Regions from separate parts of the Anoxybacillus sp. MB8 genome, predicted to be linked through region 3. Evidence: riboswitches for the same ligand, from Rfam matches in the RefSeq annotation. Region 3 holds a riboswitch; each other region holds the start of a gene.

Region 1 (2,268 bases), on a different contig from region 3:
CCGTAGGCGGCGGTCATGCCGATGGCTGGCGCCCCGCGCACTTTTAACGTCACGATCGCATCCCATACGTCTTTGATATTTTTTAATTCTAAATATTCAGTCTTATGAGGCAATGCTTGTTGGTTTAAAATCGTAATATGTGTATCGTGCCATTGTACAGATTTCATTGTCTTCCTCCTAGCTGTTCACATGTACCGTTTGTTGCACAAGTCGTTTGATCGCATGAATCGGCAATTGTTCACGCTGTACGATCAGCTCGCGTCCGAGGCGAAGCGCGTGACGTTTCACATCAAGTCGGCGCTCAAGCGGCAATTCGTCAACGTCTGCGACATGCGCTAAACCGATTGTTCGGCGAATGACTTCACAGCCAGCAAATCCAATCGCTTCTGTGAGGGCATCGCGAAGCACGTCATGAAGCACGCCAGAAACGGTCGCGTACGGTTCATTGCTTTCACGCCAAAGTTCAGAAAATGTGCGAACAAACACGTCCCACGTTTTTTCGATATGATGAAAGAGCGGTTTGCGGTCACGTTCATCGCGAGCGAGGGCGTTTAACAGCAAATTAGCGAAAAATTGCCCGAGATCAAAGCCGATTGGACCGTAAAATGCAAATTCTGGGTCGATCACTTTCGTTTCATCGTCACTTGCGAAAATGCTTCCTGTATGTAAATCGCCATGAAGCAAGACGTCCGCTTTCGTTAAAAAGCGCCGTTTCAATTTTGCGGTTTCGCGTTTTAATGCGTCATCTTGCCAAAGCTGCTCGACATCTGCGCGAAGTTCGGCTTCAAAGTTGTTTGTGTCATGGTCAAAAAACGGGTCGGTCAATACGAGATCTTCTGTAATTTTACAAAGTTCAGGATTTGTAAATTGCTGTGCGAGCTTCTTTTTTTGTTGTTGGTTCATGCCGAAATCGGACGTGTAAAACGCTGTTTTCGCGATAAATTCGCCGATATGTTCAGAAATGTTCGGAAATGTTTTTCCTTCGATGAACCCACGACGAGCAATTTGTAAATGCGATAAATCTTCCATCACTGTAATCGCTAAAGACTCATCAGAATAGTATACTTTCGGAACGTATTGAGGGACGTAGCTTGCGAAAGTGCGCAACGCTTGGCTTTCAATCGTCGCCCGTTTTAACGTGAGCGGCCAGCTTTCGCCGACGACTTTCGCATACGGTAACGCTTGTTTGATGATGATGCTGTCGTTTGTGCGCTCGTTGACGATACGAAACACGAGATTTAAGTTGCCATCGCCAATTTCTTTGCATGAAAGAAGCGCATCTTTTCCAAAAAGCCCCAACCGAACAGCAAGGGCGATCGCTTTTTGTTCTGTTAACGGTTCGTACATACAAATTCCTCCCTTGACATAAATAAAAAACCTCTTTCGCTGAACGAAAGAGGTTTGAAGTTTGCTTCGCACCTCTTATCTCTCAGCCTACTGCTGCAAGAATTAGCACCGTGCGTCATCGCCGGTTGCCGGGCTTCATCGGGCTCGTCCCTCCACCTGCTCTTGATAAGAGTGTTTATCGTTATTTGAATGTTTTTAACAGTGAAAAAGTTTCGTGAATTCGCTTGATTCGAATCATACATCGGTTCATGCTCGTTTGTCAATCCTTTTTTTCAAAAATTTTATACACGTCTGGGCGACGATCAGCAAAAATCGGGATGCGTCCGCGCACATGTTGCACTTCGTTTATGTCAATATTCGCCATAATGACCGTTTCTTGTTCGTCCCCTTCAGCGAGCACGTTTCCCCATGGATCGATGATCATCGAATGACCAGCAAATGTGTTGTTCGGGTCTTTTCCTGCGCGGTTGCAAGCGACGACGTAACATTGGTTTTCAATCGCTCTCGCCATTAATAACGTACGCCAATGATGAAGGCGAGCAAGCGGCCACTCCGCGACGACAAATAGCACTTCGGCTCCGTGAAGCGCATGAGTGCGAATCCATTCTGGAAAACGAATGTCATAACAAATGACGCCTGCGCACGTCGTGTGAGCGAGTTGAAAAACGTGTAACGTCTCCCCAGCTTGTAAATACATATGTTCATCCATCAATTTGAACAAATGAAGTTTACTATATTCGCTAACGACATGGCCGTTTCGGTCGACGACATACATCGTATTCGTCATTTGTTTGTCTGTTTTTTTCGCTACCGATCCGCCGACAATATGCACATCGTACGTGCGCGCAAGCGAGGAAAGAAACGTTTTTGTATCTTCGCCGTTTTCGTCGGCGATGTCTGTTAATCTCGTTAAATCGTATC
Region 2 (2,268 bases), on a different contig from region 3:
CGTCGCGTGCGAGCGATGTCGGCAAGAGAAGGGGCTGTCGTTTGTTTTTCTTCTTGGACGACGATCGGATGGCGCTGTTTGACTTCTTTTTTATATACAGGCGTACGATCGGAAAGGGCGCGAGCAATGGCGGCAATATGTTTTGGCGTCGTACCGCAACAGCCGCCGATGAGCCGAACTCCTTGTTCACGAAAGGCGCGCGCCGTTTCTTCAAAATATTGTTCGCTCGTTTCGTAAATGAAGCGACCGTCGCGATATTGCGGCAAGCTCGCGTTCGGATATACCGATAAAAAAGCGCGTGTAGGAATCGGTACTTCTTCTAGTGAGCGCAACATATGATATGGGCCGAGATGGCAGTTTAAGCCGACGACATCGGCCCCAAGTCGTTCTAATTCGATCAGCGCTTCAGCAAGCGGCATCCCGTGTTGCAGGACGCCAATATCATGCAACGTGACGTGGGCGATGATCGGCAACGTCGTTTCTTTGCGAGCGATGGAAAGAACGGTTTGCAATTCTTCGAAATCGTAATATGTTTCAAGCAAAAGCCCATCGACACCTTCGTTTAACAACACATACAGCTGTTCACGAAATGTTCGTTTCACTTCTTCAAGCGAAATCGTGCTTTTGTTCGTGCTCCGTAGTCCTCCGATCGTACCGAGCACGTAGGCGCGCCCTTTTGCCGCTCGTTTCGCCAGTTCGACCGCCGCTTCGTTTATTTTTTTTACGTCATCTTGCAGCCCGTAACGTGCTAGTTTTACGTAGTTGGCGCCGTATGTGTTCGTTTGAATGACTTCTGCGCCTGATTCAATATACGCCTCATGAATATGGACAATTTCTTCAGGCTTTGTGACGTTTAATTCTTCAAAACAACGATCGATGCCGTGCGCATATAATAACGTTCCCATCGCTCCATCCGCGATGACGATGCGTTCTTTTAAATCATCTAACAATCCCACGTCCATTCCTCCGTTTCTTTGTTTAAAGTAAAAAAGTCCTCTCCATAAGAAGAAGACTTGACGCGCTCCTTCTTATCTTCCAAGCGAATCGCTTGTCTGGACTTAGCACCTTGACGATCGTCAGGTTGCTGAAGGTTCATCGGGCCAGTCCCTCCCCTTCTCTCGATAAGATGTTGTATGAAGTTACTCATAAATGTAACTGATTTTTTAGAAATATTCAACTATTTTATTTGAGAAAAGAAAAAGAAGGCCGAGTGCCTTCTTAACGGTAGTTGACGAATTGAACGTCAATCGGTAAATCTGCTTCGCGAATGGCGGCGATTACTTTTTGTAAATCGTCTTTACTTTTGCCGCTGACGCGAATTTGGTCTTCTTGAATTTGACTTTTTACTTTTAAACCTGTATTTTTAATGATTGTGTTAATTTTTTTCGCATTGTCTTTGTCGATGCCTTGGACGAGTTTCGCACGTTGGCGCACCGTTCCGCCAGATGCAGCCTCTACTTTTCCGTATTGAATGTTTTTTGTCGGCACGCCGCGTTTAATGAGTTTGCCGATAAGCACATCTTTCAGCTGTTCAAGTTTAAACTCATCGTCAGAAATGAGAATGAGCTCATCTTTTTCAAGTGAAATGTCGCTTTTGCTTCCTTTAAAGTCGTAGCGGTTTTGAATTTCTTTTAACGCGATGTTGATGGCGTTCGTCACTTCTGACAAATCGACTTTCGACACAATATCAAACGAACTTTCTTTTGACATATGAATCACCTCGGCATAAATTCGTTGTGCTTCCATTATAGTCGATTGTTGGCATACGAACAACTTTACAAAATCTTTATATATAAAAAGTAAACAAAATGTCGAAACATGTCGATATAATAAATGAAGCGGGATTTGATCGAAAAATAAGGAGATGAGGAAATTTGATGAAAAAAATGATTCCACTCATGATGGCATTCGTTTTATTGCTTGCCGCAGGGTGTTCGCAAACGAGTTCTTTTCAACCGAAAGAGCGAATAAAAGTAGGCATTATGTTGTCAGACGTCGGACTCGGTGATCAATCGTTTAGCGATTCGGCGTTTAAAGGATTAATGAAAGCGCGCGATGAGCTAGGCATCTTTTTTGACTATCGTGAGTTAAAAGAAACCGAGACGTATGAAAAAGGGTTAACAGAGCTCGTTGAAGCAGGGAACGATCTCGTCATCGGATTAGGTTTTATGGTGCAACAAGATTTAGAAAAAGTCGCCAAAAAATATCCGAAACAGCAATTCGTCTTAATTGATGCGGTATCTGATTTACCGAACATTACATCGATTA
Region 3 (2,268 bases):
CAAAATAATTAAAATAATAAACGGAATCGAGCGGAAAATGTTGACGAACGACGCAATGGCACCGTTAACGAGACGATTTTCCCATATGTTTCCCTTAGACGTTAAAAACAGCAATAAACCAAGTAAAATGCCAAGCACAAATGTTGCTATAACAGAGATAGCTGTCATATACAATGTTTCCATCGTCGCCGCCCATATTTTATCCCAAACGACGTTCGGGAATAGTTCATTCCACATTCGCCAACACCTCCGCTTCCACTTCTTGCTGGCGAATAAAAGCGAGCGCTCGCTCAACTTCTTCATTCGCACCGTCTAAATGAATGAACAACACTCCATATGAGCCATGATGCGTTTGTGAAATTTTGCCTTGTAAAATATTCACGTTTAAATCAAAATGGCGAATAAGTTGCGTGATGAGCGGTTGCTCAGCCGCTTCGCCGACGAATGTAAGTTGAACAACTTTGCCGTTTGGATATCGTTCAAGAAGATGCAACATCGCTTCTTTCGTTTCCTCCGGCTCCGTCACTTGTTGGACAAATCGTTTCGTAATCGGTTGCTGTGGCTTACGGAATACATGAAGCACTTCGCCCATTTCAACAATTTTTCCGTTTTCCATGACCGCTACGCGATCGCAAATTTTACGAATGACATGCATTTCGTGTGTAATTAACACGATCGTTAAATCGAGACGTTTATTAATATCGACGAGCAAATCTAAAATGGAGTCCGTCGTTTGTGGGTCAAGCGCTGACGTCGCTTCATCACATAGCAACACTTTCGGGTTGTTCGCTAACGCACGCGCAATGCCGACGCGCTGTTTTTGCCCTCCGCTCAATTGCGACGGGTATGCATTTTCTCTTCCTTGCAAGCCGACGAGTTGAATGAGCTCATCGACACGCTTCATCCGTTCCTCTTTCGGCACACCCGCAATTTCTAACGGGAAAGCAATATTTTCACACACCGTTCGCGACCAAAGTAAGTTGAAATGTTGGAAAATCATCCCGATTTGCTGACGAGCTTGTCGTAATTGTTTCCCACTAATTTTCCCCATATCTTTTCCATCGACAATGACTTCACCGCTTGTCGGCTTTTCTAGTCCATTTAACAATCGAATGAGCGAACTTTTTCCCGCTCCGCTATAACCGATGATGCCGAAAATTTCTCCTTCTGCAATATGCAAGTTTACATGATCGACCGCAGTCACATTTCCGCTTGCTGCTTTGTATACTTTCGTTACATTTGATAAAGTAATCACGTCGCTGTCACCTTCCTTCCATGAAAAAAGCCTTTCTGTTCAAGAGAACAGAAAGGCGTTATCGTCCATTCTGTCTCTTATCTCTCAAAGCAAACGCTTTGTGTGAATTGGCACCATTTCAGCAGCGCTGACGGTTGCCGGGTTTCATCGGGCACATCCCTCCACCTCTCTTGATAAGAGCGCTTTTAAACGCTTTATTCAGTTAACGTTTTAATGCATTCAAGGACATTTTTAAACTACGAAAGTGATTATATCATCGAAAGAAGGACGGTGTCAATAAAAATTTTTTCAACTATTTCCCGTCATGATTAAGTGAACTGAATATATATATCATTGAGGAATCGCTACTCCTAGGATGTCGGGCTACGAACAACCCTCTGCTTTTGTTATGTAAACAGTGTGAGAGGCTTACCCAAAACGCATTAGCGTTTTAGATCAGCCTCTTCAGTTCAAAAAATGAAGTTAAACTTTCCAATTGTAGGCATACATAGTTACATGACAAACGGATCCTTTAATTACATTCTTCTTTTGTAATTTTAATCGTTACGTACACTTTATGAAAGGAGTCATAGTAGTCAGCTTGTGCAACACTAGAGGTATACCATTTATCAACTAATTTTAAGTAAGAATCAGTGTTTTCTAAAGAATAAATCCCCGTAATAGTAGAAGTCTTAGTCGTTAGATTTCGATCGTACGTAACTGTCATCGTCACTGTACCATACATACTCTGAACCGTTTTTGTTTCTTTATTTCCTCGGACAATCGTATCAAGTGGAGCAATTTTTGATTTTGAATTGCTTAATTTTGCTATTGAACTCCCTACTGCAGGAGTAACTGTAATTGTTACATTCCCCTCTTTATATACTCGTTTCGGGAGCGTACTAGCTTCAGTAGTAATTAACGACCCAAAAAAACCATCTAATAACAGAGTAGCAGTTAGTGCTAGGGTAGCAACTAAAATAAGCCTTCTAAATTGCCTTTTCATTATTTTCTCTCCTCACATAGTCCAATTG

Evidence for each region. Region 3 has a riboswitch for S-adenosylmethionine ahead of EKC99_RS06900 (methionine ABC transporter ATP-binding protein). Riboswitches for the same ligand answer to the same signal wherever they lie in the genome.
Region 1: it holds a riboswitch for S-adenosylmethionine, as region 3 does, so the genes downstream of both, mtnK (S-methyl-5-thioribose kinase) here and EKC99_RS06900 (methionine ABC transporter ATP-binding protein) in region 3, are expected to answer to the same signal.
Region 2: it holds a riboswitch for S-adenosylmethionine, as region 3 does, so the genes downstream of both, EKC99_RS03360 (bifunctional homocysteine S-methyltransferase/methylenetetrahydrofolate reductase) here and EKC99_RS06900 (methionine ABC transporter ATP-binding protein) in region 3, are expected to answer to the same signal.

What each region holds. Positions count from the first base shown of each region.
Region 1 covers NZ_RXXX01000002.1:133,615-135,882, reverse strand. Annotated here, with positions in the region: gene mtnA (S-methyl-5-thioribose-1-phosphate isomerase) at 1-167, opposite strand, end outside; gene mtnK (S-methyl-5-thioribose kinase) at 178-1,347, opposite strand; SAM riboswitch class I at 1,420-1,519, opposite strand; gene EKC99_RS01670 (carbon-nitrogen family hydrolase) at 1,607-2,268, opposite strand, start outside.
Region 2 covers NZ_RXXX01000005.1:52,463-54,730, reverse strand. Annotated here, with positions in the region: gene EKC99_RS03360 (bifunctional homocysteine S-methyltransferase/methylenetetrahydrofolate reductase) at 1-956, opposite strand, end outside; SAM riboswitch class I at 1,026-1,128, opposite strand; gene EKC99_RS03355 (YajQ family cyclic di-GMP-binding protein) at 1,219-1,710, opposite strand; gene EKC99_RS03350 (BMP family lipoprotein) at 1,878-2,268, shown strand, end outside.
Region 3 covers NZ_RXXX01000014.1:22,828-25,095, reverse strand. Annotated here, with positions in the region: gene EKC99_RS06905 (methionine ABC transporter permease) at 1-237, opposite strand, end outside; gene EKC99_RS06900 (methionine ABC transporter ATP-binding protein) at 227-1,255, opposite strand; SAM riboswitch class I at 1,330-1,435, opposite strand; gene EKC99_RS06895 (hypothetical protein) at 1,767-2,240, opposite strand.